4 regions of the Pseudomonas sp. HD6422 genome follow, and region 1 is predicted to be linked to each of the others. Evidence: predicted binding sites of a transcription regulator. Region 1 holds the regulator's gene; each other region holds the start of a gene.

Region 1 (7,638 bases):
CGACGATGGCGACGAAGGCCAGGCTCAGGCCGATCAGGCTCAACACATCCATCAGACGCAGGCCTCAACCAGGTGCTTGCCGATCTCGTCCAGGCTGTACACCGCATCGGCCAGGTTGGCTTTGACGATGGCCATGGGCATGCCGTAGATCACGCAACTGGCTTCATCCTGGGCCCACACCGTGCTGCCGCCCTGCTTGAGCAACCGCGCGCCCTCGCGCCCGTCCGCGCCCATGCCGGTGAGCACCACCGAGAGGACCTTGTCGCCATAGGACTTAGCCGCCGAGCCGAAGGTGATGTCCACGCACGGCTTGTAGTTCAGGCGCTCATCGCCCGGCAGGATCTTCACCGCACCCCGGCCATCGACCATCATCTGCTTGCCACCTGGGGCCAGCAGGGCCAGGCCTGGGCGCAGCACGTCGCCGTCCTCGGCTTCCTTGACGCTGATCTTGCACAGCTTGTCGAGGCGTTCGGCAAAGGCCTTGGTGAATGCCGCCGGCATGTGCTGGATCAACACGATGGGAGCCGGGAAGCTGGCTGGCAACTGGGTCAGCACTCGCTGCAAGGCCACCGGGCCGCCGGTGGAGGTACCGATGGCCACCAATTTGTAGGGTTTGCGCTTGGGCGCAGGCGACGCCGCTGCAGGCGCGACACGAGCAGGCGCAGCACTGCGCACCGGTGCCGGGGTGGCCGACGCCAGGCTGCTGGCAGGCGCCTGCGCGGTACTGGCCGGGGCGGCTGCGGTGGCCGCTGCAGGGCCGGCGTAGCTGCCGAAGCGGCGATTGCTGCGGGAAATGGTGTGGACCTTCTCGCACAGCAGTTGCTTGACCTTTTCCGGGTTGCGCGAGATGTCCTCGAAGTTCTTCGGCAGGTAGTCGACCGCACCGGCGTCCAGGGCGTCGAGGGTGACGCGGGCGCCTTCGTGGGTCAGCGAGGAGAACATCAACACCGGCGTCGGGCACCGCTGCATGATGTGCCGTACCGCGGTAATGCCATCCATCATGGGCATTTCATAGTCCATGGTGATGACATCGGGCTTGAGCGACAGCGCCTGGTCGATCGCCTCCCTGCCATTGGTCGCGGTGCCCACGACCTGGATGGTCGGGTCGGCCGAGAGGATTTCCGAGACACGGCGGCGGAAGAAACCGGAATCATCCACCACCAGGACCTTGACTGCCATAAACACTCCATTAGCCGGCGCGCCCCTCGCGGGGAGCGCCAGCAGAATCAAATACGCCGCGCCGCGTAACGCTTGAGCATGCTCGGAACGTCGAGAATCAGCGCGATGCGGCCGTCACCGGTGATGGTGGCGCCAGACATGCCGGGGGTTCCCTGGAGCATCTTGCCCAGCGGCTTGATCACCACCTCTTCCTGGCCGACCAATTGGTCGACCACGAAACCGATGCGCTGGGTCCCGACCGACAGGATCACCACATGGCCCTCGCGCTGCTCCTCGTGCACCTGGTCCTGGACCAGCCAGCGCTTGAGATAGAACAGCGGCAGCGCCTTGTCGCGCACGATCACCACTTCCTGGCCGTCGACCACGTTGGTGCGCGACAGGTCCAGGTGGAAGATCTCGTTGACGTTGACCAGCGGGAAGGCGAATGCCTGATTGCCCAGCATGACCATCAGGGTCGGCATGATCGCCAGGGTCAGCGGCACCTTGATGACGATCTTCGAACCCTGGCCCTTGGCCGAGTAGATGTTGATCGAGCCGTTGAGCTGGGAGATCTTGGTCTTCACCACGTCCATGCCGACACCACGGCCGGACACGTCGGAAATCTCGGTCTTGGTCGAGAACCCCGGGGCGAAGATCAGGTTGTAGCAATCCGATTCGCTCAGGCGGTCGGCAGCGTCCTTGTCCATCAGGCCCTTTTCCACGGCCTTGGCGCGCAGCACGTTCGGGTCCATGCCCTTGCCGTCGTCGGAGATCGACAAGAGGATATGGTCGCCTTCCTGCTCCGCCGAGAGCACCACGTGACCGGTCCGGGGTTTACCCGAGGCCTCGCGCTCTTCGGGCATCTCGACACCGTGGTCGACGGCGTTGCGCACCAAGTGCACCAACGGGTCGGCCAGGGCCTCGACGAGGTTCTTGTCGAGGTCGGTTTCTTCGCCGACCAGTTCCAGGTTGATCTCTTTCTTGAGCTGGCGGGCCAGGTCGCGAACCAGGCGCGGGAAGCGCCCGAAGACCTTCTTGATCGGCTGCATGCGGGTCTTCATGACCGCGGTCTGCAGGTCGGCGGTGACCACGTCGAGGTTCGACACGGCCTTGGACATGGCCTCGTCGCCACTGTTCAGGCCCAGGCGCACCAGGCGGTTACGCACCAGCACCAGTTCGCCGACCATGTTCATGATCTCGTCCAGGCGCGCAGTATCGACCCGTACGGTGGTTTCCGCTTCGCTGGCCACCGGCTTTTCCGCCACCGGCGCAGCGGTACGGGCCGGCGCAGCAGGCTTGGCGACCGCTGCCGGAGCAGTAGCAGCCGGCTTGGGTTCAGGCTTGGGCTCGGCCTTGGCTTCAGGCTTGGCCTGGGGCTTGCTGGCCACGGCGGCAGGCGCCGGCGCTGCGACCGCCTCACCGGAGAACTTGCCTTTGCCGTGCAATTGATCGAGCAGCGCTTCGAATTCATGGTCGCTGATTTCGTCACCGCCAGCAGCGGGCTCTGCCGTTGCGGCGCTGGCCGTCGTCAGGGCATCGGCTTGGAAGGTGCCCTTGCCATGCAACTGGTCGAGCAACGACTCGAACTCTTCGTCGGTGATCTCGTCACTGGCCGGCTCTTTGGCGACCGCGGGCGACTCGCTGGCGACCGCTTCGGCACTGAACTGACCCTTGCCGTGCAACTGGTCGAGCAGCGACTCGAACTCGGCGTCGGTGATTTCGTCACCTTCGCCACCGGCAGCCTCGCCCTGCGTGAGCTCAGCAGCAGCCGCTTCGGCCTTGACCGCATCGAGCGAGTCGAGCAGTTGCTCGAACTCGGTGTCGGTGATGTCCTCTTGCGCTGCGGGGGCCTCGAGTACAGCCTCGGGCTCGGCGACCGCGGGGGCCTCGTCGGCCGAAGCTGGCTCTGCCAAGCGCGACAGCGCCGCCAGCAGCTCCGGGGTGGCCGGGGTCACTTCGCTGCGCTCGCGCACCTGGCCGAACATGCTGTTGACCGTATCGAGCGCGGCAAGCACCACGTCCATCAGTTCTGCGTCGACCCGGCGCTCACCTTTGCGCAGGATGTCGAACACGTTCTCGGCGATATGGCAGCACTCCACCAGCTCGTTGAGCTGAAGGAAGCCGGCGCCCCCTTTTACAGTGTGGAAACCGCGAAAGATCGCATTGAGCAGGTCGGCATCGTCGGGCCGGCTTTCCAGCTCGACCAGTTGCTCGGACAGTTGCTCAAGAATTTCGCCGGCTTCTACCAGGAAATCCTGAAGGATTTCTTCATCGGCGCCGAAGCTCATTAAACGTGCTCCTTAAAAACCCAGGCTGGACAGCAGATCGTCGACGTCATCCTGACCGGATACGACGTCTTCACGCTTATCGGCATGAATCTGCGGACCTTCACCCCGAGTCGGATGTTTTTCTTGATCTTTTTCAGCGCGCAGCTGTTGATGGTCATGTTCGATACCGGCAAAGCGGTCGACCTGACTGGCCATCAGCACGAGCTTGAGCAGATTGCTTTCGACTTCGGTCACCAATGCGGTGACCCGTTTGATCACCTGGCCAGTGAGGTCTTGGTAGTCCTGGGCCAGGAGAATGTCGTTGAGGTAGCCGGCGACCTGGCGGTTGCCCTCGGCGCTATGCGTCAGGAAACTGTCGACGCGCTTGACCAGGTCACGGAACTCCGGCGCAGCGACTTCGCGGCGCATGAAACGCTGCCAATCGACACTCAGGTTCTGCGCCTCGGCCGCCAGCTCGTTGAGCACCGGAGTGCCCTGCTCCACCAGATCCATGGTGCGGTTGGCGGCGCCCTCGGTGAGCTTCACCACGTAGGACAGGCGCTCGGTGGCGTCGGTGATCTGCGAAACTTCCTCGGCCTGCGGCATGCGCGGGTCGATCTGGAAGCTGACGATCGCACTGTGCAGCTCGCGGGTGAGCTTGCCGACTTCCTGGTACAGGCCGCGGTCGCGGGTCTGGTTCAGCTGGTGAATCAGCTGCACCGCATCGCCGAAACGACCCTTTTCCAGGCTCTCGACCAATTCCTCGGCATGTTTCTTCAGGGTCGACTCGAACTCCCCCAAAGACGAATGTGATGGTTCCATGGCGCCCCCTGACGTGACTCAGCCGTTGACGCGTTCGAAGATCTTCTCGATCTTTTCTTTGAGCACCTGGGCGGTGAACGGCTTGACCACATAACCATTGACGCCGGCCTGGGCCGCTTCGATGATCTGGTCGCGCTTGGCCTCGGCAGTCACCATCAGCACCGGCATGCCCTTGAGGCGCTCGTGAGCGCGCACCTTGCGCAGCAGGTCGATACCGGACATACCCGGCATGTTCCAGTCGGTCACCAGGAAGTCGTAGTGGCCGCTTTCGAGCATCGGCAGCGCCGTGGTGCCGTCATCGGCTTCATCGGTATTGGTGAAGCCCAGATCACGCAACAGGTTCTTGATGATCCGCCGCATCGTCGAGAAGTCGTCAACGATGAGGATTTTCATGTCTTTGTTCAATTAGACCTCCAAGCAGTCTCAAACGCGCTCGCCTGCGAGCACGCACTCAATCAATTCGGTACAACGGCAAACGACTGCAACGACCCCGGGCTCAACGTGCCCGCCATTCTCCAAGGCGGCTGCGCAGACGCGCGGCGCACTGGCTATGCAACTGGCTGACACGCGATTCGCTGACCCCCAGCACCTCACCGATTTCCTTGAGGTTCAGCTCCTCGTCGTAGTACAGCGCCAGCACCAGGCGCTCGCGCTCCGGCAGGTTGGCGATGGCATCGGCCAGGGCAGCCTGGAAGCGCTCTTCTTCCAAATCCCGCGAAGGCTCGACCTGGCCACTGGCGCCGTCCTCATGCAACCCTTCGTGCTCGCCGTCCTGCAACAGGTCGTCGAAGCTGAACAGGCGACTACCCAAGGTATCGTTCAAAATCCCGTAGTAATCATCGAGACTCAATTGGAGTTCGGCAGCAACCTCGTGATCTTTAGCGTCACGTCCCGTTCTTGCTTCGACGGCGCGCATCGCGTCGCTGACCATGCGAGTGTTGCGGTGCACCGAGCGGGGTGCCCAGTCACCCTTGCGGACCTCGTCGAGCATGGCCCCACGGATGCGGATGCCAGCGTAGGTTTCGAAGCTCGCACCCTTGCTGGCATCGTATTTGTTGGCCACTTCCAGCAGGCCGATCATGCCGGCCTGAATCAGGTCTTCGACCTGGACGTTGGCCGGCAGGCGTGCCAGCAGGTGATAAGCGATACGCTTGACCAGCGGCGCATAGCGCTCGATCAGCTCGTACTGGGCATCCTTGGACGCCTTGCTGTACATCTTGAAGCCGCTGGCGTTCATAACACCGGCCCCGCGCTGCTGGGTTGCACCAGGCGCTCGACGAAGAATTCCAGATGGCCACGCGGGTTGGCCGGCAGCGGCCAGCTGTCGACCTTCTGCGCGATCGCCTTGAACGCCAAGGCGCATTTCGAGCGCGGGAAGGCCTCGTAGACCGCGCGCTGCTTCTGCACCGCCTTGCGCACGCATTCGTCGTAGGGCACGGCGCCGACGTACTGCAGGGCCACGTCGAGGAAGCGATCGGTCACCTTGGTCAGCTTGGCGAACAGGTTGCGCCCCTCTTGGGGACTCTGCGCCATGTTGGCCAGGACGCGGAAACGGCTCATCCCATAGTCACGGTTGAGCAGCTTGATCAGTGCGTAGGCATCGGTGATGGAGGTGGGTTCGTCGCACACCACCAGCAGCACTTCCTGGGCGGCCCGCACGAAGCTGACCACCGAGTCACCGATACCGGCAGCGGTGTCGATGACCAGTACGTCGAGGTTGTCGCCGATCTCGCTGAAGGCCTGAATCAGGCCAGCGTGCTGGGCCGGCGCGAGGTGCACCATGCTTTGCGTGCCCGAGGCCGCCGGTACGATGCGCACACCGTTGGGACCTTGCAGCAGGACATCGCGCAGTTCGCAACGGCCTTCGATGACATCGGCGATGGTGCGCTTGGGGGTCAGCCCCAGCAGCACGTCGACGTTGGCCAGGCCAAGGTCGGCGTCCAGCAGCATGACGCGGCGGCCGAGCTCGGCCAATGCCAGTGACAGATTCACTGAAACATTGGTCTTGCCGACGCCACCTTTGCCGCCAGTCACGGCGATCACCTGTACGGGGTGCATGCTACCCATATCTGTTATTTACCTTGTCTCGCTTGGACCTGGGCCACACGAGGGGCAAGCGTGCAGGCCCCTGGGTGTAGGTACTTTGGTATAGCTGTCTTGCACATGTCTTGCCTTCAACCCGCACGGCGCGGGTTGTGATAGAGATCAGCGAACATGTCGGCCATGGCCTCCTCGCTGGGCTCGTCCTGCATCTGCACGCTGACGGCGCGACTCACCAGTTGGTGCTTGCGCGGCAAGTGCAGGTCGTCAGGAATGCGCGGGCCATCGGTCAGATAGGCCACGGGCAGTTCATGACTGATGGCCAGGCTCAGCACTTCGCCGAGGCTCGCCGTCTCATCGAGTTTGGTCAGGATACATCCAGCCAGGCCGCAGCGCTTGTAGCTGTGGTAGGCGGCCGTCAGCACCTGCTTCTGGCTGGTGGTGGCCAGTACCAGGTAATTCTTCGCAGCGATGCCACGCCCGGCCAGGGTTTCCAGTTGCATACGCAGAGCCGGATCGCTGGCTTGCAGGCCAGCGGTGTCGATCAGCACCACACGCTTGCGCAGCAGCGGCTCCAGGGCCTGGGCCAAGGACTCGCCCGGATCGACATAGGTGACCGGCACGTTGAGGATACGGCCCAAAGTCTTGAGCTGCTCCTGGGCGCCGATGCGAAAACTGTCCATGCTCACCAGCGCGACATTGGCCGGGCCGTACTTGAGCACATAGCGCGCCGCCAGCTTGGCCAGCGTGGTGGTCTTGCCCATGCCGGCCGGGCCGACCATGGCGATCACCCCGCCCTCTTCGATCGGCTCGACCTCAGGCACTTCGATCATCCGCGCCAGGTGTGCCAGCAGCATGCGCCAGGCCTGGCGCGGCTCTTCGATGCCCTGGGTGAGATCGAGCAGTTGTCGGGCGATCGGCCCGGACAGGCCGATGCGCAACAGGCGCCGCCAGAGGTTGGCCTGCTGCGGCTGATTGCCTTGCAACTGCCCCCAGGCGAGCGAGCCGAGCTGCACTTCGAGCAGTTCACGCAGGCCCGAGAGCTCCGAGCGCATGGCATCGAACAGACGCGGGTCGACCGCCGCAGCCGGTGCCGGCGCTGGTGCCACCGGCTCATCGACATGGGGCTCGATCAACGGCTCGGCGGCGGTCAGCGACTGGCCGGCGAACAATTGGCGGTTCCCCAAGGCCTCGCCTTCGCGGCTGGCCAACTCGGCCTGGGCCGAGGCGATACGCGACTGCGTCTTGCGCAGCTCTTCCTCGAGCTCGGCATTGGGTACCCGCGGCGCCAGGGCCGACAGCTTGTAGTCCAGCGCGGCAGTGAGTTCGACGCCACCGGCGATGCGACGGT
Region 2 (7,638 bases), on a different contig from region 1:
ATTAATAGGAATAAGAATGTTTGTGAACCGCGTTGGTAGCCTAACTTATTGAATTTAAGGCATAAAAAAACCGGACGCAGGGTCCGGTTCTTTGAAATCGGGCAATTCAGGCAGCGGTGAATTCCACAGGGTAGGGCAGGGCCGCCTGTTGGCTTACCTGCACACTCGTCAGGGTCTCGCGCACCACCTCTTTGGCCAAGCAAGCGCATTTGCCGCATTGGCTGGCGACGCCGGTCGCGGCTCGAACTTCCTTGTAGCTGCAGCATCCTTCATAGATCGCATCGCGGATCTGGCCGTCGGTCACGCCGACACAAAGACACACATACATAAAGTCGGACCATCGCTGGTTGAGTCGATGGGTTGGAGAGTAATGGTAATGAGAATGCTTGTCAAAGGGCTTTGCGGGAGCGCCGTGCTTGAGCGACCGGCGGTTCGATTCGGCCTGTCATGAGAAGCCGTGTATGATGGTCGGCCTTTGTTGGATGTCTGGCCTTTCCGCTTGGCCCGGCAAACGGTTCTTCACCCTCATCAGGAGATTACAATGAGCGTACTCGTTGGCAAACAAGCCCCCGATTTCACCGTCCCGGCCGTCCTCGGTAACGGCGAGATCGTCGACAGCTTCAACCTGGCCTCGGCCATCAAGGGCAAGTACGGCCTGGTGTTCTTCTACCCGCTGGACTTTACCTTCGTCTGCCCGTCCGAGCTGATCGCCCTGGACAACCGCATCCCTGACTTCGCCGCCCGTGGCGTGGAAGTGATCGGTGTCTCGATTGACTCGCACTTCACCCACAACGCCTGGCGTAACACCCCGGTCAACAATGGCGGCATCGGTCAGGTCAAGTACACCCTGGCTGCCGACATCTCCCACGAAATCTGCAAGGCCTACGACGTCGAGTCCGAAGGCGGTGTAGCGTTCCGTGGTGCCTTCCTGATCGACAAGAACGGCGTTGTCCGTTCGCAGATCGTCAACGACCTGCCACTGGGCCGTAACATGGACGAGCTGCTGCGTCTGGTCGACGCCCTGCAGTTCCACGAAGAGCACGGCGAAGTCTGCCCTGCCAATTGGAAGAAAGGCGACCAGGGCATGACCGCTTCGCCAGAAGGCGTCGCTGCTTACCTGAGCGAGAACGCCGGCAAGCTGTAATTGCCGAGCGCATAAAAAAACCGGCCTCGATGGCCGGTTTTTTTTGCTTCAAGGTGCAGCTTCAATCGTTGAAGTCGCGCCAGCCGCCCATTTCTTTCCAGCGGTTGACGATGCCGCAGAACAGTTCGGCGGTCTTCTCGGTATCGTAGCGTGCCGAGTGCGCCTCACGACCATCGAAGTCGATATCTGCGCTCTGACAGGCTCGCGCCAATACGGTTTGGCCATAAGCCAGTCCGGCCAGGGTGGCTGTATCGAAGCTGGAGAACGGGTGGAACGGATTGCGCTTGATGTCGTTGCGTGCCACTGCCGCGTTGAGGAAACCCAGGTCGAAGCTGCTGTTGTGGCCGACCAGGATTGCCCGCTTGCAACCGTTGGCCTTGAGCGCTTTGCGCACGCCACGGAAGATGTCGGTCAGGGCGCTTTCCTCGCTCACTGCCATGCGCAGGGGATGGTCCAGCTTGATGCCGGTGAACTCCAGCGCTGCCGGCTCGATATTGGCGCCTTCGAACGGCTCGACCCGGAAGAAATAGGTGTGCTCCGGGAACAGGAAGCCTTTCTCGTCCATGCCGATGGTCACCGCGGCGATTTCCAGCAAGGCATCGGTGGCGCTGTTGAAGCCGCCGGTCTCGACGTCCACCACTACCGGCAGATAGCCGCGGAAGCGTTCGGCCATGGGGTGGCGTGAAGCGCTGCCCGACTGGACATCCTGATCGTCTTCGTAGAGGTCTTCGCTCACGCGTTGTCCTCCAGCAGGCGCCAACGCAGTTGCTCGCCCGCGCGCAGCGGCACCACGGTCTGCTCGCCGAACGGCAGGCTGTCCGGGGCGGTCCACTCCTCGCGGACCAGGGTGATGGTGTCGGTGTTCGCCGGCAGGCCGTAGAAGGCAGGGCCGTGGAGGCTGGCAAAGCCTTCGAGTTTATCCAGTGCGTTGCGTTGTTCGAACGCTTCGGCGTACAACTCGATCGCCGCATAGGCGGTGTAGCAACCGGCGCAACCGCAGGCGTTTTCCTTGGCGTGGCGTGCGTGCGGGGCGGAGTCGGTGCCCAGGAAGAACTTCGGATTGCCGCTGGTGGCCGCGTCCAGCAACGCCACCTGGTGGGTGTTGCGCTTGAGGATCGGCAAGCAATAGAAGTGCGGGCGGATGCCGCCAACCAGCATGTGGTTGCGGTTGTAAAGCAAGTGTTGGGCGGTGATGGTGGCGCCGACGTTGGCCGGGGCCTCGCTGACGAACTGCGCGGCGTCGGAGGTGGTGATGTGCTCGAACACCACCTTCAGGGTCGGGAAACGCTCGACGACACGGCGCAGATGCTCGTCGATGAAGCGCTTCTCGCGGTCGAACACGTCGATCTCGCTGCGCGTGACTTCACCGTGCACCAACAACGGCATGCCAGTTTCGGCCAGTGCCTCGAGCGCGGGGAAAATATTGTCGATGCTGGTCACGCCGGAGTCGGAGTTGGTGGTGGCGCCGGCCGGGTACAGCTTGGCGGCGTACACGAAGCCACTGGCCTTCGCTGCACGGACGTCCTCTGGGCTGGTGCGGTCGGTGAGGTACAGCACCATCAGCGGCTCGAAGCGGCTGCCGGCCGGGCGAGCGGCGAGGATGCGCTCGCGATAGGCGCCGGCTTCTTCGGCATTGCGTACCGGCGGAACCAGGTTGGGCATGATGATGGCACGGGCGAAGGTACGCGCCACATCGCCAACGGTATGAGGCAGGACGGCACCATCACGCAGATGGATGTGCCAGTCGTCGGGACGCAGGAGGGTCAGGCGATCGGACATTGGGGATTCCAGGCGGGTCGAACTCAAGGACCAATGCTACCGGAAAACCCTGGGCCGAGCACGGGCTTCAAGTTTTCCGCCAAGCGCCCGATAGCCTCCAGGTAAGCCGTCAAATAAGTGGAGCCGCCCGTGCGCCAGCGTTATCTAGCCCTGTTCACCTTGTTCGCCAGCATTCCGGCGGGCGCGCTGACCTTCCAGACCCGCATGGAAAATGTCGCCTGGACGGTCGAAGGCGATCAGTTCGAATGTCGCCTGATCCAGCCGATCGACGGCTTCGGCAGTGGCGAGTTCGTGCGTCGGGCAGGTGAACAGCCGGTGTTCCAGCTGCGCTCGGCCAGCAATGTGCTGGGTGCCGGCTCTGCCACCTTGCTGGCAGCGGCCGCGCCTTGGCAGCCGGGGCGTGGCGATGTCAATTTGGGCGTGGTGCGCATGTCCCGCACCGGCGTGTTGTTCACGTCATCCCAAGGCCAGGCCAGCCGATTGATCAATGGCCTGCTCGATGGGCGCAGCACGGTGGTGCGCAATTACACCGGCGAAGGCGGCAGGGCAATGGAAGTGCGGGTGTTGCCAGTCAGCTTCAGCAAAGCCTACAACGACTATCAAGCCTGCGCGGCCAAGATGCTGCCGATGAACTTTGACCAGATCCGCCAGACCCAGGTCGGCTTCCCCGGTGGCGGTATCGAGCTGGATGCCTCGGCTCGGGCGCGGCTGGACGTGATTCTCGATTACCTGAAGGCCGATCCTTCGGTGAATCACATCGAGCTCAATGGTCACTCCGACAACAGCGGCAACCGCTTGACCAACCGCGATACCTCGCGCCGACGCGCGCTGGCCGTGGCCGATTACTTCAAGGCCCATGGCGTGCCGGAAGAGCAGATCGTCGTGCGCTTCCATGGGGAGCGCTATCCGCTGGTCAGGAACAACAGTGCCGCGAACCGGGCACGCAACCGCCGGGTGAACATCGAGCTCGATCGCGTGGCGCCGGTCGAGAAGCCCGCTCAACCCGCCCAAGCGGCGCCCGCGGCCGACGCCAAAGCCTCGCAACCGCCAGCGAAATCGTCCTGATCGGCCGTCCGTCGCACCTTCGACAGATACTGTCGCTTTGTCGTCAGAAGCTGTCGCCCCACTGTAAATTCGTGCGCAAGACCGGTAGAATCGACCGCTTTCCGTACAACCCCGTGGAGTGATGGCATGGCGGACGTAAAAAAGGTCGTACTGGCGTATTCCGGCGGCCTTGATACTTCGGTGATTCTCAAGTGGCTGCAAGATACCTACGACTGCGAAGTGGTGACCTTCACCGCTGACCTGGGCCAGGGCGAAGAGGTCGAGCCAGCCCGCGCCAAGGCCCAGGCGATGGGCGTCAAAGAGATCTACATCGATGACCTGCGCGAAGAATTCGTGCGTGACTTCGTGTTCCCGATGTTCCGCGCCAACACCGTCTACGAAGGCGAGTACCTGCTGGGTACTTCGATCGCCCGTCCGCTGATCGCCAAACGCCTGATCGAAATCGCCAACGAAACCGGCGCAGACGCCATTTCCCATGGCGCTACCGGTAAAGGCAACGACCAGGTTCGTTTCGAGCTGGGTGCCTACGCACTCAAGCCAGGCGTCAAGGTCATCGCCCCATGGCGTGAGTGGGACCTGCTGTCCCGCGAGAAGCTGATGGACTACGCCGAGAAGCACGGCATCCCGATCGAGCGTCACGGCAAGAAGAAATCGCCTTACTCGATGGACGCCAACCTGCTGCACATCTCCTACGAGGGCGGTGTCCTGGAAGATACCTGGACCGAGCACGAGGAAGACATGTGGCGCTGGAGCGTCTCCCCGGAGAACGCCCCTGACCAGGCGACTTACATCGAGCTGACCTACCGCAACGGTGATATCGTCGCCATCGACGGCGTCGAGAAGACCCCGGCGACCGTGCTGGCCGATCTCAACCGCATTGGTGGTGCCAACGGTATCGGTCGCCTCGACATCGTCGAGAACCGCTATGTCGGCATGAAGTCCCGTGGTTGCTACGAAACCCCGGGCGGCACCATCATGCTCAAGGCCCACCGTGCGATCGAATCGATCACCCTGGACCGTGAAGTCGCTCACCTCAAAGACGAGCTGATGCCCAAGTACGCCAGCCTGATCTACACCGGTTACTGGTGGAGCCCGGAGCGTGTGATGCTGCAGCAGATGATCGACGCTTCGCAGGTCAACGTGAACGGCGTAGTGCGTCTGAAACTGTACAAGGGCAATGTCACCGTGGTGGGTCGCAAGTCCGACGACTCGCTGTTCGACGCCAACATCGCGACCTTCGAAGAAGATGGCGGCGCCTACAACCAGGCTGACGCCGCTGGCTTCATCAAGCTCAACGCTCTGCGCATGCGTATTGCTGCCAACAAGGGCCGTTCGCTGCTCTGAGGCATTGCTGCTGTACCGACCCCGGCTCAGGCCGGGGTTTTTTTTTGTGTCTGCCCCAGGCCGCTCAGAGCGTTTCCGCTGTCGCCTCACCGGGCAATTTGCTAAGTGAAAAATGGATGCATTGGCGTGTCTCAAGGTTGCAGAAAACCCACTGGCAGGTATGCCCACCAGGCTGAGCCAGGGAGTGACAGATTTGGCTCTCGATCATTCGTTGCGCTGCAGGTCCTGTCAGTGTAACGGTGAACGGCGCGCTGGACGCTGCCTCGCTGGCCTCTATCATTCGCTCGGCGAGCGCATCGCGGCTCGCTTGATTGCGTTTCGCAGTGGCCTGGCGCGGGTCAGGCTTGTAGAACGATTTGTAGTTGAAGTTCAGCGTAATGAAGAACAGCGCCGTCAGGAAAAAGGGGAAGCCCACCAGAAACCAGGTATACAGCGCTTGGCTGTGTTCGCTGAGAAACGGCAATGTAGCCAGCGCGGAAGCCTCGGCTATCCCGGCGAAGATCGCAATGATCGTGAGTGGGGCGACTGGTTGTAAACGGGCCAAGGATACAGCCTCCGTCAGTGTGTCCGACTATCGATAGCCCTTATGTCGGCCGCACTGAAGTGCCAAGGCTTTCCTGTAGCTGAACGCTTTCCCGGTAACTTTCCAACGTTGAAGCGGAAACGAAAAATCCTTCACGCCGGTGCTGCTATGGCAACTGGGCCGGTTCCCGTAGCTTTGTTAGCGTTTAGTCAGTTCATGGAAGAAGTGGAAAACAGATTGTTTTCCATGAGTCGCGTGTAGGAATTTTCTCTGAGTTATGTAGGTTTTATCTATTCGTGCGTTTAAGCAGGGGATGGTTACGCGCTTAGGGGGGTTGCTCGGTTATTGTGGCGGCTCGTGACTAATAAAATCGTTGAATGGATATCGCATGAATAAAGTCGTTATTGTGGATGATCATCCGGTCATACGCCTGGCCGTACGCATGCTGATGGAGCGGCATGGATACGATATCGTCGGCGAGACCGACAACGGTGTGGCAGCCTTGCAACTGGTGCGGGAATATCTGCCGGATATCGTGGTACTGGATATCGGCATACCCAAGTTGGATGGCCTGGAGGTCATCACCCGTGTCACGGGGGTCAGCCCACGTAGCCGGGTACTGGTCCTGACATCGCAGGCCCCAGGGCATTTTTCGATGCGGTGCATGCAGGCGGGTGCTGCAGGGTATGTCTGCAAGCAACAGGAACTCACCGAGCTACTCAGCGCAATCAAGGCGGTGCTTTCCGGATATAGCTATTTCCCCAACCAGGCCCTGCACAAAACGCGTGGCCGACTGGGTGGCTGCAGTGAAACGGAAATGGTCGACCGCCTTTCGGCCCGCGAGATGACGGTGCTGCAACAACTCGCCAGGGGCCGGTCCAACAAGGAAATTGCCGAAAGCATGTTTCTCAGCAACAAGACGGTCAGCACCTACAAGACTCGCTTGTTGCTGAAGCTCAATGCCCGTTCGCTGGTCGACCTGATCGAGCTCGCCCAGCGTCATGGTCTGGCATGACCGACACCCGACATCGCTCGGAAAGCCCCCGTTGGCGGCTTTCCTGCAGGTTTAGAGGTCGTAGTCGAAATCGGCCAGTTGCTTTTGCAGGCGACGCTCTTCCAGCAGGTTATCGATGGTGCGTCGCTTGCTCAGGTTGGTCTTCGCCGTTTCCACCTGAGGCTCTGCGTCGTCATCGACGATATCAATGTCATCTTCGATCGACAGGTCTTCTTTGTCGGTACTCATGATTCGCTCCAAGCCAAGGGGCCATTGGCCGTCCTTATAGCGAGAAAGCGAAGCCTGGTAAAAAAGATTTTTTCAATCGCCACTACCGCTTTTTTACTATCGGCTCAATCGTCGGAAGTCTTCTGTTTGAATTCGCACAGATCCTCTATCCGGCAACTTCCACAGCGCGGCTTGCGCGCCTGGCAAACGTAGCGCCCATGGAGAATCAGCCAGTGGTGGGCGTCCAGCAGATAATCCTTGGGTACGAACTTGATCAGTTTGCGCTCGACCTCCAGTACGGTTTTGCCGGGGGCGATGCCGGTACGGTTGCTGACCCGGAAAATATGCGTGTCCACCGCCATGGTCGGTTGACGGAAAGCGGTGTTGAGTACCACGTTGGCGGTCTTGCGGCCAACCCCCGGCAATGCCTCCAGGGCTTCGCGAGTTTGTGGAACCTCGCCACCGTGACGTTCGATGAGCAGGCGGCACGTCTCGATCACGTTCTTGGCCTTGCTGTTGTACAGACCGATGGTCTTGATGTACTGGCTCAGGCCCTCGACT
Region 3 (7,638 bases), on a different contig from region 1:
CTGTTTCAACTAAGAGCACACAACACCAACGTGCGCACCGAGATTCTCGCCGGTGTCACCACGTTCCTGGCCATGGCCTACATCCTGTTCGTCAACCCGAGCATTCTCGGCGAAACCGGCATGGACAAGGGTGCAATCTTCGTCGCCACCTGCCTGGCTGCGGCCATCGGCTCGGTGACCATGGGCCTGATCGCCAACTACCCGATCGCGCTGGCGCCGGGCATGGGCCTGAATGCCTTCTTCACCTACACCGTGGTTCTGCACATGGGCCACACCTGGCAGGTGGCACTGGGTGCGGTGTTCCTCTCGGCCGTGATGTTCTTCCTGCTGTCGATCTTCCGCATTCGCGAATGGATCGTGAACAGCATCCCGTTGCCGCTGCGCTCGGCGATCGCTGCAGGCATCGGCCTGTTCCTGGCGCTGATCGCACTGCATAACGCAGGCATCGTCGTCGATAACCCCGCGACCCTGGTGGGCCTGGGCGACCTTAAGCAGCCCGCGCCAATCCTCGCAACCCTGGGCTTCTTCCTGATCGTCGGCCTGGAGTCGCTGAAGGTCCGTGGCGCCGTGCTGATCGGTATCCTGGCAGTGACCGTCGCCTCGATCCTGATGGGCGTGACGCCGTTCGGCGGCGTAGTGTCGATGCCGCCTTCGCTGGCCCCGACCTTCCTTCAGCTGGATATCAAGGGCGCCCTGGACGTCGGTCTGGTCAGCGTGATCTTCGCCTTCCTGTTCGTCGACCTGTTCGACAACTCCGGCACCCTGATCGGCGTGGCGAAGCGCGCCGGGCTGATGGGCAAGGACGGCCACATGCCGAAAATGGGCCGCGCACTGATCGCTGACAGTACCGCCGCCATGGCCGGTTCGCTGCTGGGCACCTCGACCACCACCAGCTACATCGAATCCGCCGCCGGCGTGAGTGCCGGTGGCCGCACCGGCCTGACCGCCATCGTGGTGGCAGTGTTGTTCCTGCTGGCGCTGTTCTTCGCCCCGCTGGCCGGTAGCGTGCCGGCCTTCGCCACCGCACCCGCACTGCTGTTCGTCGCGGTGTTGATGGCTTCTGGCCTGGCGGAAATCAACTGGGACGACGTCACCGAGGCCGCTCCGGTGGTGGTGACAGCCCTGGCCATGCCGCTGACCTATTCGATCGCCAACGGCATCGCCTTCGGTTTCATTGCCTGGACCGCGGTCAAGCTGATCTCCGGCCGCCACCGCGACCTGAATCCGGCGCTGGTGATCCTTTCCATCCTGTTCGTCATCAAGCTGGGCTGGTTCAACGCATGAGTGCCGTCTTCGATCCCTCCTCCTACACTACCCAGCTGGACGCCAAGGTCGCACGCCTGCGCGAGCTGCTGGCGCCCTTCGGCGCGCCGGAGCCGGCCGTGTTCGATTCGCCGCGCGAGCATTATCGCCTACGCGCTGAGTTTCGCCTGTGGCGCGAGGATGGCCAGCGCCACTACGCTATGTTCGCCCCAGGTGAGAAGCACAAGGCGATCCTGATCGACGACTTCCCCATCGCCAGCCAAAGTATCAACGACCTGATGCCGCGCCTGAAAGCCGCCTGGCAGGCCAGCGAAGACCTGAGCAACCGTCTCTTTCAGGTCGAGTTCCTGACTACCCTGGCCGGTGATGCAATGGTCACGATGTGCTACCACCGCCCGCTGGACGAGGCCTGGGAAGTGGCTGCCCGGCAGTTGGCCGACCAGCTCGGGGTGAGCCTGATCGGCCGTTCCAAAGGCAAGCGTGTGGTGATCGGTCGCGATTATGCGGTGGAAGAACTGGACGTGGCCGGGCGCGTGTTCAGCTACCGCCAACCTGAAGGCGCATTCACCCAACCCAACGGCGCGGTGAACCAGAAGATGCTGAGCTGGGCTTACGAGGCCATCGGCGAGCGCGATGACGATCTACTGGAGCTGTATTGCGGCAACGGCAACTTCACCCTGCCACTGGCCACCCGTGTGCGTCAGGTGCTGGCGACCGAGATCAGCAAGACCTCGGTCAACGCCGCCTTGAGCAACCTTGACGAGAATGGCGTGGACAACGTGCGTCTGGTGCGGCTCTCGGCCGAAGAGCTGACCCAGGCACTGAACGAGGTCCGCCCGTTCCGTCGGCTGGAAGGCATTGACCTGAAGAGTTATGCGTTCGGCACGGTATTCGTCGACCCACCGCGCGCGGGGATGGACCCGGACACCTGCGAGCTGACTCGACGCTTCGAGCGCATCCTGTATATCTCTTGCAACCCCGAGACGCTGGCGGCGAACATCGCCCAACTGCAGGACACTCACCGCATCGAGCGCTGCGCATTGTTCGACCAGTTCCCCTATACCCACCATATGGAGAGTGGGGTGTTGCTGGTTCGGCGCTGATCCGGAGATGCCCGGGGCCGCTTAGCGGCCCCGGGTACCACTCAGAAGTCGAAGAACACCGTCTCCCCTTCCCCCTGAATGCGGATATCGAAGCGGTAAGCCGTCTTCCCATCCACTTCGCAACGCTTGGCGATCAAGGTCTCGCGGCGCTGCGGCTGCTCGATCAAGTTGAGCACCGGGCACTTGGCATTGGCCTCGGCCTCATCATCGAAGTACACCCGGGTATGCAGGTGGATGTTGATGCCGCGAGCGAACAGGCTGAGGTTGATGTGCGGTGCCATCGGCACACCTGCGGCGTTGTTCACCACACCTGGCTTGACCGTGTGCACGGTCCACTCACCGGCATCGAAGGTGGTGGCGGTGCGGCCAAAGCTGTTGAAGGCGTTTTCCAGGTTGTAGTCATCCTGGTACTGACCATTGGCGTCGGCCTGCCAGATCTCCAGGAACGAGTCGCGCACCAGGTGCCCGTTACCGTCGTACACGTGGCCGATCAGCAGGATGTGCTCGCCCGGCGCTTCGGGTTTGGCCAGACGGTTCCAGATTTCCTTGTCGCGCTTGGGATTGCCGGCCGCTTCCAGGGCCAGACCGATGTGCACGTAGGGGCCGGCGGTCTGCGAAGGGGTTTCCGGCAGCAGTTCGATTGGCATGGCGGGTTCCTCAGCAGTTTTCGAAGTGGGTCTTGCGCTGGCCGCGCAGCACGATGTCGAAGCGGTAGGCCAGGGCATCCATGGGGTTGGCATGGCCCATGTCGAGCTTGGCGATCAACTGCTGCACTGCTTCGGGATTGGCGATCGACTTGACGATCGGGCACAGCGGGATCAACGGATCGCCTTCGAAATACAACTGGGTGATCAGCTTGGTGGCGATGGCCGGGCCGCTCACCGACACGTGGATATGTGCCGGGCGCCAGTCGTTGGGGCCATTGCGCCATGGGTACGGACCCGGCTTGATGGTGCGGAAGCTGTAGAAACCGTCACGGTCGGTGAGGCAACGACCGACGCCGCCGAAGTTCGGGTCCAGCGGGGCCAGGTAGCGGTCGTTCTTGTGGCGATAGCGGCCGCCGGCGTTGGCCTGCCAGATTTCCACCAGGGTGTTGGGAACCGGCTTGCCGTACTGGTCGAGCACACGGCCGGCCAGGATGATGCGCTCGCCGATCGGCAAGCCACCGTTGTTGAAGTTCAGCAGCAGGTCATGGTCATGGGCACCGAAGCCCAGGTGGGAAAAGTCAGGGCCGGTGGTTTCGCTTACCGACTGCGGGATGCTGACCAATGCCTGGCGCGGCGAGCGGGCAATGGACGTCTTGTAGTCGGGCGTCAGGGCTTTGGGGTGCCAGTTGCGATCACGGATCACGAAGCGGCTGTTGTCCTGGGCGGGCATGCCGTTTTCCTCTCTTGGAATTATGTGAAGCCCCCTCTGCAGGGGACTTGCAGTTTCGAATAGGTTTTCCAAGAGAGAAATTGAATTCCGCGCGCCTTTCCATAACCAAATGGTTATGTATTAGTGCCTTTGGCCCGGGTGAACTAGTCTATGTCTTCATGTTTCACGATTTTGGAGAGCGTTCATGGATTGGCGAAAAGGCCGGCGTAGCGACAATGTCGTCGATGCCCGTGGGGAAGGCGGTGGTGGCGGCATGCGCTTTGGTGGCGGGAAAGGATTAGGCCTGGGGGCCATCCTCTTGATCGTCGGCATCGGCTGGATCACCGGGCAGGACCCATTGCAGATCCTTGGTCAGCTCGCCGGGCAGATGGAACAGCAGCAAGCCCCTACCGCCGTGGAGGGCAAAGCCCCCCCGGCCAACGACGAACAGGCCGAGTTCGTCGCCTCGGTACTGGGCGACACCGAAGACACCTGGAAGGCGCTGTTTTCCCAGGCAGGCAAACAGTATCGCGACCCCAAGCTGGTGCTGTTCAGCGGCCAGGTGAATTCCGCCTGCGGCTTCGCCTCGGCGGCCGTGGGTCCGTTCTATTGCCCGGCTGACCAACGGGTATACCTGGACATGTCGTTCTTCCGCGAGATGGAAACCCGCTTCGCCGCTGCCGGGGATTTCGCCCAGGCCTATGTCATCGCCCATGAAATCGGCCATCACGTACAGACCTTGCTGGGTGTTTCGGCCAAAGTCGACGCCGCACGTCGTGCCGGGCAGCGCATGGAGGGCGACAACGGCCTGTTGGTGCGTCAGGAGCTCCAAGCCGATTGCCTGGCCGGGGTCTGGGCCTACCAGGCGCAACAGCGCCTGAACTGGCTTGAACCCGGCGACGTCGAGGAAGCGTTGAACGCAGCCAATGCCATCGGTGACGACCGCCTGCAGCAACAGGGCCAGGGTCGCGTGGTACCTGATTCGTTCACCCATGGCACCTCCGCCCAGCGGGTGCGCTGGTTCAAGACCGGGTTCGCCCAGGGAGACGTAAACAGCTGCGATACCTTCAGCGCGCGTAGTCTCTGAACGCTCTTGGCCTCCATTCGCGGCGGTTCGCGCCGCGAATGCTTCCGCAAACTCCGCGCAAACGTTTTCGTCTTGTTACATATCTGCTGAAAAAGCGTTTCAGCTTCGCGCTGACCTGCCGATAACTGCTGCACGATTCGGCAGGCTCTCAGAACAACAACGCCCTGCGATCGACGATCAAGTGAGCGAATAACTTCTGGAGAGCGTGCATGAACAGCTGGTTTGCCAATATCAGCGTCAACCTGAAGCTGGGCCTGGGCTTCGGCCTGGTCCTGGTCCTGACCGGCTTGCTGGCCCTGACTGGCTGGAACAGCCTGGGCAGCCTGATCGACCGTAGCAATTGGATGGGCGACATCGGCCAGCTCAATAAAGACCTGACCGACCTGCGCGTGGCGCGCCTGCAATACATGATCGCCAACGGCGACGACGCCGCAGCGGCCAATACCCTGGCCAAGCTGGATGTCTTCAGCAAACAGCAACAACACCTGGTCAGCACCTTCGTCAGCCCAGCCAACGTCAAGCTGCTGCAGGAGCTCGGCGGAACCATCGATGCCTACAAGGTCTCGCTGAACGCCATGCGGGTCGGCTACAACAGCAGCCGGGCCGCCCGCGAGGCCATGAACCAGTCGGCGGCGAGCGCCGACCAGTCCATGGAAGCCCTTACCCAGGATGTAATGACCCGACCGGAAGTCGACAGCGTACGCCTGACCCAGTACCAACTGATCAGCAAGGCTCGCCAGCAACTGCTGCAGGTGCGCATCGACGTGCGCGGCTATATCGCCGACAGCAGCGCCGCCAACGAAAAAGCGGCCCTCGGTCAGCTCGACGCCGCCCTGCTCGGCATCGACGGCCTCAAGCGCCAATTGCCTGACGACTCGACCCGCCTGCAAGCCCTCGATCAGGCCGTTGAGGCCTACCGCGATGCCGTGCGCCAGTTCCGCGATGCCATCGCGCAGATCACCACCGCACGCGCCGAAATGACTGTCCAGGGTGCCGACATCGTCAAGCGCAGCGATGCCCTGTACCAGATCCAGATCGAGCGCCGCGACGCTGAGAGCGCAGAGGCCCGCAGCCTGCAGATCATCGCCACGCTGCTGGCGCTGCTGGTCGGCGTGCTCGCGGCGGTAGTCATCACCCGCCAGATCACACGTCCGCTGCGTGAAACCCTGGAGGCCGTGGAGAAGATCGCCAGCGGCGACCTGACCCAGAACCTGCGCGTGACCCGCCGTGACGAACTGGGCGTGCTGCAGCAGGGCATCAGCCACATGGGTACCACCCTGCGCGAGTTGATCAGCGGCATCCGCGATGGCGTGACGCAAATCGCCAGCGCCGCCGAAGAACTGTCGGCGGTCACCGAGCAGACCAGCGCCGGCGCCAACAGCCAGAAGGTCGAGACCGACCAGGTCGCCACCGCGATGCATGAAATGGCCGCGACCGTTCAGGAAGTGGCGCGCAACGCCGAGCAAGCTTCTCATGCGGCTACCGGCGCCGACGACGAAGCCCGTGCCGGCGATCGCGTGGTGGGCGAGGCGATCAGCCAGATCGAGCGCCTGGCCGAGGAGGTCCATCGCTCCACCGAGGCCATGAACCTGTTGCAACAGGAAAGCCAGAAGATCGGCAGTGTGATGGACGTGATCAAGTCGGTGGCCGAGCAGACCAATCTGCTGGCGCTCAACGCCGCCATCGAAGCGGCCCGGGCCGGTGAAGCCGGGCGCGGCTTTGCCGTGGTTGCCGACGAGGTGCGCGGGCTGGCCCAACGCACGCAGAAGTCGACCGAGGAAATCGAGGAGCTGGTGGCCGGCCTGCAGTCCGGGACCCAGCAGGTGGCCAATGCCATGCAGGGCAGCCGCACCCTGACCGACAGTAGCGTGGAACTGGCGCGCAAGGCGGGTGTATCGCTGGAGAACATCACCAGCACGGTCTCCAGCATCCAGTCGATGAACCAGCAGATCGCCGCGGCGGCCGAGCAACAGAGCGCAGTGGCCGAGGAAATCAGCCGCAGCATTCTCAACGTGCGCGATGTGTCGGAGCAAACCGCTGCGGCCAGCGAAGAAACGGCGGCTTCCAGCGTCGAGCTGGCGCGCCTGGGTGGACATCTGCAGATGCTGGTCAGTCAGTTCCGCGTGTGACCATCTGACCGCATCGCCGGCAAGCCGACGATGCGGTCCTCACTGGCAGCTGTTTACTTGACCACCACGCCCACTCCACGCCCCCGCGGATCAGATGCCGTCTCCAGCTTCTCACCGCTCACCCGGATCGCCTGGATATCGCCCATCTCCCAACCCTGATCTTCCAGCACGTAGCCCATTTTCTTCAGCTCATCGGCCACCGCCCCGGTCAGTGGCGCATAGCTGTCGAAGTAGATGGTGTCCTTGGGCAACAACTGATGGTGCACGCGCTGCGCGGCCACGGCCTTCTCCAGCGGCATATCGTAGTCGTACAGGTTGTTCAGCACCTGGAAGATCGAGGTGAAGATCCGCGAGCCGCCGGGCGTGCCCAACACCAGCACCACCTTGCCATCGCGGGTCATCAGGCTGGGGCTCATGGACGACAGCATACGCTTGCCCGGTTCGATGGCGTTGGCATCGCCGCCGACCACACCAAACACGTTGGCGGTGCCCGGCTTGGCGCTGAAATCGTCCATTTCGTCGTTGAGCAGGAAGCCTGCCCCCTTGACCACCACACCGCTGCCATAGTCGAGGTTGAGGGTGTAGGTGTTGCTCACCGCGTTCCCCTCCTTGTCGACGATCGAGAAGTGCGTGGTCTGGTGCGGCTCCAGCCCCGGCTTGACTTGATCGGTGGCCGAAATCGCCTTGGGGTTGACCTGGG
Region 4 (7,638 bases), on a different contig from region 1:
TGGCCTGGCTGTACGTGCAACGGGTCGGCCAGCGCTTCGCTCCGTTGCAAGGCCCAGGCAACAGTGCCGGGCGAGTGCTGCGCGACCAGGATGCACGGCGCTTCAGCCGCCGCAGCGGGCTCAAGACCTTGCTGGTGCTGGGCGCCAGCTCGCTGCTGGGCTGGCACGCCTGGCGTGGGGCGCCGTTGTCGGGGTGGCGCGCGGACCTGGCCACGGGCATCGGTGAAACCCGAGAAACCCAACTGGCCGATGGCAGCCAGCTGTGGCTGGGCGCACAAAGCGCTGTCGACCTGGAGTTCTCGCCGCTGTCGCGGGTGGTGCACCTGCGCTTCGGTGACATCCTGGTGGAAACCGCACACGACCCTCGGCGGCCGTTCTTCGTCGAGACTACCCAAGGGCGCATGCAAGCCCTAGGGACCCGCTTCAGCGTGTTGCAGCAGGACGAGACCACCCAGCTGAATGTCTATGCCGGCGCCGTCGAGGTGTGTACTGCCCTCAGCGAGCAGCGCTGCGTGGTACAGGCCGGCCAGCAACTCGCGTTCAACGCCCGCGGCTTAGGTGCCATCGGCCCGGCACTTAGCGCGGGGGAGTCCTGGATTCACCGGCGGCTCAATGCCGAGGGCATGCCCCTGGCAGACTTGCTGCAGACCCTGGGGCGCTATCGGCATGGGCATCTTGGCTGGCACCCGGCAGTGGCGCAGCTGTCGGTGATGGGGGCGTTTCCCCTCGACGACACCGACCGTGCGCTGGCATTGCTGCAAGCGGCCTTGCCGATCCGGGTACAGCGATTGACGCCTTGGTGGGTCACTGTGGAGCCCGCGTGAACGGCGGTTCGAGAAAAAATAGCAAACGGCTGGTTCCCTTTTTCCCGTCTCGTTCGGTTTACCTCCCGTAAGCCACATCAACCCACCGTAACGATTCCAGGGATCCGCATGCCGACGCCTTTCCACCCCGCGTTTCGCCTGGCGCTTGCCGCGCCGCTTTCTCTTTGCGCCGCCGCGCCGCTGATGCTGCCGGCATCACCGGCCCTGGCCGAACAGGTAGTTCACGCCGAAACCCTGTTCGACATCGCCCCCGGCTCGCTGGCAGCCGCTCTCAACCAATTCAGCAGCCAGGCCGGCATCTACCTCGCGGGCAGCAACGAACTGGCCGCCGGCAAGAGCAGCCCTGGCCTGCAAGGTCGCTACAGTGTTGTCCAAGGACTGGCCCAACTACTCCAGGGCAGCGGCCTGCAAGCCGTGCCTCAGGGCAACACCGGTTACGTGCTGCATCCGCTCGCCGAAGACAACGCCCTACAACTGGACGCCACCGCCGTCAACGCTGCCGCACTGCTCGCCAGCAACGGTCAGGGTGACAGCGGCTATCGCGCGGTCGCTAGCAGCACCGCCAGCAAGACCAGCAGTGCCTTGGCCGACACGCCGCGCTCGGTCTCGGTGGTGACCCGCCAACGCATGGACGACCAGCAATCGCAAACCCTGACCGAGGTGCTCGGCTACGTGCCGGGGATTTTCTCGCCACCCTTCGCCGGCGGTGATGGGCAGGCGGGTGACCTGTTCTTCATCCGCGGCTTCAATGCCACCGACTATGGCTATGGACTGCTGCGCGACGGCCTGCGCGTGCAAGGCAACCGCTACGACACCAGCAGCGAACCCTATGGCCTGGAGCGGGTGGAGGTGTTCCGCGGCCCGACTTCGATCCTGTATGGCGAAAACGCTCCAGGCGGCGTAGTCAACCTGGTGAGCAAGCGCCCGACCGCCGACCCGCGGGGCGAAGTGCAACTGAGCTACGGCTCGCACAACCGCCGGCAGCTGGGTGTCGATGTGTCTGGGCCCCTGTCCGATTCAGGCAACATCCTCGGCCGTCTGGTGATGATGGGCCGCAAGTCCGACACGCAGATCGACCACCAGCCTGATGACCGCCTGTACCTCGCCCCTTCGCTGACCCTGAACTTCGACGACTTCAACAGCCTGACCGTGCTGGCCACCTACCAGCGCGACCGTACCCTGATGGAGCTCGGCTACCCGGCCGCCGGTACGCTGTTGCACAACCCCAACGGCAAGATCGACAAGGATCAGCTTTCCGGCAACCCGGACTGGGACAATTTCGAGCGTGAAACCTGGAGCCTGGGCTACGAGTTCAGCCATCGTTTCAACGACACCTGGCAATTTCGCCAGAACTCGCGCTACCTGCAGTCGCGCATCGACCGCCAGGAAATGTGGCCGGGCACCCTCGACGAGGGTGGCTTCGGTACCACGCTTACCAACCAGGCCTATGATCGCTACAACAAGTCCATCGCCTACTCCCTGGACAACCAACTCGAAGGCCACTTCACCAGCGGCGCGTTCGAAAACACCGTATTGATGGGTGCAAGCCTGGACCGCACCTCGTTCAACCAGGACTGGGACGCAGGCTTCGGCGGCACCATCGATGTCTTCAACCCGGTCTGGGGTGGCAAGCCGAGCACCCCATTCGCGGTGCAGAACGCCCTGCTCGAACAGACCATGTATGGCCTGTACAGCCAGCTGCAAACCAAGGTGGACAAGTGGGTGTTGCTGCTGGGCGGGCGCCTCGACCGGGTCAACAGCCAATTCCGCAACAAGGCCGGTACCCTCAATGCAGAAGCCGACATGGACAGTTGGGACAGCAAGTTCACCTGGCAGACCGGGGTGATGTACCAGTTCGAAAACGGCCTGTCGCCGTACTTCAGTTATTCCACGGCCTTTGCGCCGACCCAGCAGATCGAAAGTAGCAGCGGGCCGCTCGATCCGACCACCAGCGAACAGTACGAAGTGGGTATCAAGTACGAGCCCAAAGGCTGGAACACCACCGTCACCGCTTCGGTGTACGACCTGCGCAAGAAGGACGATGTGCTGTTCGACTCGGCCGTGGGCGATTACCGCCAGATCGGCGCCAGCCGCTCCAAAGGCGTGGAACTGGAACTGAACAGCGACATCACTGAAAACCTCAACCTCACCGCCGCCTACACTTACACGGATTCGCGCATCACCAAGGACGTGGCCGGGTCGCTGTACGAGGACCATCAGATGACCGGCGTGCCGCGCAACCAGGCGTCGGTATGGAGCACCTACCGATTCCGCGACGGCTTGCTCAAGGGGCTCCAGATCGGTGGCGGCGTGCGTCACTTCGACAGCACTTTCGCCTACACACCTGCAACCCTGTACGGCACGCTCGACACCGGCGACGTGACCCTGGTGGACGCCAAGGTCGGCTACGAGATCGACGAGAACTGGTCGGTGGAGGTCAATGCACGCAACCTGTTCGACAAGGAGTACGTGGCCGGCTGCAACAATGCCGGACGTTGTTACTGGGGCGAGGAGCGCACGCTGCTAGGGACCGTTTCGCTGCACTGGTAACCGGTCACTCGCGCAGCAACTACCTAAAGTGCGACAGCCCCCATGAATCATGGCTTGTGGCCTGACGGGCAACCGAAAGCACGATAATCTAGGTGCTTTCGCACTGCCCTACAGGAGTTTCCATGCTCGGCGTCACCGACTACGGCGCGTTCGTCATTGCCTTCATCATCGTCCTGGCCATTCCTGGCCCAGGCAACTTCGCCCTGATCACCGCCACCGGCAAGGGCGGTATCAAGGCTGGCATGGCCGCGACCTGTGGGGTGATCCTCGGTGACCAGGTGCTGTTGTGGCTGGCGGTGGCTGGCGTGGCAACCTTGCTCGCCGCCTACCCTGCCGCGTTCCACGTGGTGCAATGGGCCGGCGCGGCCTACCTGGCGTACCTGGGCCTGCGCATGCTGCTGAGCAAGCCGGGCGGCGCACCGCGCGCCAGCCGCATGGACCACGGCCATTACTTGCGCCAGACGATGATGATCACCTTGCTCAACCCCAAGGCGATCATGTTCTACATGGCGTTCTTTCCCCTGTTCGTCGATCCGGTCAAGCACCAAGGGTTGGTGACCTTCGGCTTCCTGGCCCTGACAGTGGCCGTGGTGACCTTCTTGTACGGGCTGCTCGCCGTGGTGCTGACCCACCTGTTGGCCGAACGCATGCGCGCCAACCCACGCATTGCGAACCTGTTCGAGCGGCTGGCGGGGGTATGCCTGCTGGGGTTTGGCATCAAGCTGGTGGCGATGCGCTGAGGCATTCCCTCGGGAATGGTATTCGGCGTTCAGCCACGCTGCACGATGCGGAAACTGTCCACCAGGCGGCGCAACTGCGCCGAGCGCCCGTCCAAGCGCTCGCACACCTGCAACGCCTGCTGCTGGCTGGCCTGCACCTGTTGATTGAGCGTCGAAATCTCGCCCACCTCGCGACTGATCGACTCGACTACCGTCCGTTGCTGCTCGGTAGCGGCAGCCACTGACTGGTTCATCTCGTCGATATCGACCAGACGCCCGATCACCGTGCCGATACCGTCGCAGGCCTGCGCGATGACCGCCACGCTGCTCTGGGCATGGGCGTGACTGGCGACCATCGCGGCAACCGACTCACGGGCACCAGCCTGCAAGGCTTCGATCATGGTGTGGATCTCCTGCGCCGAGCCTTGGCTGCGATGGGCCAGTTGTCGCACTTCGTCGGCCACCACGGCGAAACCACGACCAGCCTCCCCGGCCCGCGCGGCCTCGATGGCCGCGTTGAGGGCGAGCAGGTTGGTCTGCTTGGCAATGCCGTGGATGACCTCGAGAATCTGGCCGATGGCCTCAGTCTGGCCACCCAACTGCTCCATGCTGGCCCGGGCGCTGTCGACCTGGGCGGCCAGGGCATCCAGCGCAATCGAGCCCTCACCGAGGATGCGTTGGCCTTGCTCGGCCTGGCTACGCGCCTCGGCACTCTGCAGCGAAACGTTGGCAGCATTGCCGGCGATTTCCTGGGCGGCTGCTCCGAGCTGCTCGATGGCAGCGGCGACACTGTCGCTGCGTTGCACCAGAGCGTCTGACTGGTGCAACGTGCTCTGACTGGCCTGGACCACGCTGCGCGCACCTTCATCGACGCCGACGCTGCCGCTGGCGACCTGGCCGATGGTGCTCTGCATCCGCTCGACGAAGCGGTTGAATGCTTGCGCCAGCAGCGACAGCTCATCACGTCCGGCAGCAGGCAGACGCTGGGTCAGATCGCCTTCGCCTGCAGCGATGTCCTGCATCGCCACGGTCATGTGCAGAAGCGGCTTGAGCAGCAGGCGCAGCAACGCGCCAAGGGCCAGCATGACCAGCAGGACGGAAACCAACATGGCGATCATCGCCGAGCGACTGAAGTCACGCAGGGACTGGTAGGCGAGATCCCGATCGACCGATAGCCCGACGTACCAATCTGCCCCCGGCAGGCCCGCGACCGGAATGAAGGTATCGACACGAGCCCGGCCAGCGACTTGATGTTCCTGCAACTGCCGACTGACCTTGAGCGGCTGCGCCGGGTCCAGTTCATCCAGACGGCGGTTGATCAACTCGGTCTGCGGATGCACCAGGATCTTACCGGCACCGTTGACCAGATAGGCATAACCTTTGCCCTGCAGATCGACACTGCCGATGATCTGCACCAGGGTATCGATAGGCATGCCGGCGCCCACTGCCCCCACCAGTTCACCGGAGCGCACCACGGGGGCAGCGACGGCCATGATCATTTCCTGGGTGGCGGCGTTGACATAGGGCTCGGTCAACACACTGTCGTTGCGTGCCTGTACGCGCTGGTACCAGTCGCGCTGGCGAGCATCGTAGCCGGCAGGCATGTCCTGTTGCGGGCGGATGCTGAAACTGCCATCGGCACGCGCGAGGTAAACCATATTGAACGTACTTTTCAGGACATCCTGGTCGAACGCCTGCTCCACCGCCGCCTCGCCGGTATCGGCCGACAGACGTTGCGCCAGGCTTTCCACCAGCAACACACGGCCACCCAGCCAGTTCTGAATGCTCTCGGCAGACAGCGCACCGACTTCGCGGAGCTGGCTCTGCAGCTCGCGAGCCAGCACGCGCTGCTGCCACAGGTAGTTGAACAAGGTGAACGAGGCGAATGCACTGATCACGACCAGGGCAGCGGCCAGCAGGATCTTGTGGCTGAATTTCATCATCAAACGCTCAAAAATGGACCGCGCAGGCAGCTGCGCGGCCAGACATCCCCACCTGCACGTCAGGCGACCCGACCACCCAGGTACAACTCGCTGACTTGAGGATCGTGCATCAACTCGCGGGCGTTGCCGGTCAACGCCACACTCCCCAGCGACAGCACGTAGGCGCGGTCGGAGATCCGCAGGGCCTCCATCGCGTTCTGCTCCACCATCAGGATGGTCACGCCCTCCTGGGCGCGAATCAGCTCGATGGCTTCGAACACTTCCAGCAAGACCTTTGGCGACAACCCCGCCGAGGGCTCGTCGAGCAGCAGCAGACGCGGCCTCGGCATCAGCGCCCGGGCCAGTGCCAGAATCTGCCGCTCGCCTCCGGACATCGACGCGGCCGGGGCGTTGAATTTCTTCGCCAGAATCGGATACGCCGTGCACAGTTCCTCGATGCGTTGCTGATTGTCCTGCTTGCCCTGATGATGGCCGCCCACGTTGAGGTTCTCGGCAATGGTCAGGTTGGCGAAGACATTGTCGGTCTGTGGCACGAAGCCCAACCGGCAGCGACGGATCTTCTCGTGCACCGGCACCCGCGACACATCACGCCCCTCCAGCAGCACCTGGCCTTGGCGCGGCAGCAGGTAGCCGGCGATGGTCTTGAGCAGGGTGCTCTTGCCACAGCCGTTGGGCCCCAGCAAGGTGACGATTTCCTTCGCCTTGGCCTGCAAGGTCATGCCTCGCAGGATATCCACCTCGGTGCTGTAGCCGGCGACGACGTCCTTCACTTCGATCATGGCGCATTCTCCTCGAGGGCTTGTGGGGTATGGCGACCACCCAGGTAGGCCTGGATCACCCGCTCGTTGGAGGCGAGCTTGTCCGGCTTGCAGCTGGCGACGATCTCCCCCCGGTCGAGCACCACGCAGCGGCTGCAGACATCGCGAATGAAGTGCATGTCGTGCTCCACGATGACCAGCGTCATGCCCTGGCTGTTGAGGCGCTTGAGTGCCTGGACAAGATCACGACGCAGGTTGGGATGCACGCCGGCGGTCGGTTCGTCGAGCAGTACCAGTTCAGGCTCACCCATCAACGCGCAGACGATCCCGAGCAGTTTCTTCTGCCCACCCGACAATGCCGATGCGGGTAGATCGCGTACCGCCCCGAGCAATAAAGCGTCGATCAATCCTTCAGCCTTGATCCGAGCTTCTGCCTCGGCGCGGCGCAGCGCCGGCGTACCCAGCAATGTGGCGAACACGCCGTGCTGAGCGGCGCTGGCCGCCAGCGCCACTTCGAAGACCGACATCTTGGTGGGCATCGATGGCAACTGGAACGTGCGAGCGACACCGTGGCGGACGATCCGGTGAGCGGGCAACCGCTCGATGCGCTGACCGCCCAAGGCGATGACACCGCCATCGACCGCTTCGAAGCCGGTGATGCAGTTGAGCAAGGTGCTTTTGCCCGAGCCGTTGGGACCCAGCAGGCCGACGATTTCGCCTCGCTGCACATCGAAGCTGACGTCACGCAGCACCTGATTGCCGCCAAACGCTTTGGCGACCGAACGCACACTGAGCAGGTTGGTGCGAGAAGCACTCATGCGATCTTCCTTACTTTTTCAGGGAT

Evidence for each region. The regulator FliA, encoded in region 1, starts transcription of late flagellar genes. The targets are predictions, from matches to a motif close to CTAAAGTTTNNNNNNNNNNNGCCGNTAA.
Region 2: the regulator FliA is predicted to act here: its motif matches at 2,990-3,017, upstream of KY379_RS18870 (flagellar protein MotY).
Region 3: the regulator FliA is predicted to act here: its motif matches at 4,907-4,934, upstream of KY379_RS01395 (methyl-accepting chemotaxis protein).
Region 4: the regulator FliA is predicted to act here: its motif matches at 4,796-4,823, upstream of KY379_RS27485 (methyl-accepting chemotaxis protein).

Annotation. Positions count from the first base shown of each region.
Region 1 is NZ_JAHWIW010000032.1:7,497-15,134, forward strand. Features, by position in the region: gene KY379_RS21140 (flagellar motor protein) at 1-52, opposite strand, end outside; gene KY379_RS21145 (chemotaxis response regulator protein-glutamate methylesterase) at 52-1,179, opposite strand; gene KY379_RS21150 (chemotaxis protein CheA) at 1,227-3,446, opposite strand; gene KY379_RS21155 (protein phosphatase CheZ) at 3,459-4,247, opposite strand; gene KY379_RS21160 (chemotaxis response regulator CheY) at 4,266-4,640, opposite strand; gene fliA (RNA polymerase sigma factor FliA) at 4,744-5,484, opposite strand; gene fleN (flagellar synthesis regulator FleN) at 5,481-6,323, opposite strand; gene flhF (flagellar biosynthesis protein FlhF) at 6,422-7,638, opposite strand, start outside.
Region 2 is NZ_JAHWIW010000026.1:36,624-44,261, forward strand. Features, by position in the region: gene KY379_RS18850 (bacterioferritin-associated ferredoxin) at 107-328, opposite strand; gene KY379_RS18855 (peroxiredoxin) at 542-1,144, shown strand; gene rnt (ribonuclease T) at 1,206-1,817, opposite strand; gene pyrC (dihydroorotase) at 1,877-2,923, opposite strand; gene KY379_RS18870 (flagellar protein MotY) at 3,053-3,988, shown strand; gene KY379_RS18875 (argininosuccinate synthase) at 4,115-5,332, shown strand; gene KY379_RS18880 (hypothetical protein) at 5,397-5,876, opposite strand; gene KY379_RS18885 (response regulator transcription factor) at 6,244-6,870, shown strand; gene KY379_RS18890 (PA3496 family putative envelope integrity protein) at 6,922-7,098, opposite strand; gene nth (endonuclease III) at 7,203-7,638, opposite strand, start outside.
Region 3 is NZ_JAHWIW010000002.1:18,782-26,419, reverse strand. Features, by position in the region: gene KY379_RS01420 (NCS2 family permease) at 1-1,284, shown strand, start outside; gene trmA (tRNA (uridine(54)-C5)-methyltransferase TrmA) at 1,281-2,366, shown strand; gene pcaG (protocatechuate 3,4-dioxygenase subunit alpha) at 2,408-3,013, opposite strand; gene pcaH (protocatechuate 3,4-dioxygenase subunit beta) at 3,024-3,743, opposite strand; gene KY379_RS01400 (neutral zinc metallopeptidase) at 3,928-4,809, shown strand; gene KY379_RS01395 (methyl-accepting chemotaxis protein) at 5,019-6,938, shown strand; gene ggt (gamma-glutamyltransferase) at 6,992-7,638, opposite strand, start outside.
Region 4 is NZ_JAHWIW010000035.1:43,172-50,809, forward strand. Features, by position in the region: gene KY379_RS22245 (FecR domain-containing protein) at 1-824, shown strand, start outside; gene KY379_RS22250 (TonB-dependent siderophore receptor) at 933-3,374, shown strand; gene KY379_RS22255 (LysE family transporter) at 3,497-4,114, shown strand; gene KY379_RS27485 (methyl-accepting chemotaxis protein) at 4,144-4,701, opposite strand; partial or broken gene KY379_RS27490 (cache domain-containing protein) at 5,014-6,036, opposite strand; gene KY379_RS22265 (ABC transporter ATP-binding protein) at 6,096-6,815, opposite strand; gene KY379_RS22270 (ABC transporter ATP-binding protein) at 6,812-7,612, opposite strand; gene KY379_RS22275 (branched-chain amino acid ABC transporter permease) at 7,609-7,638, opposite strand, start outside.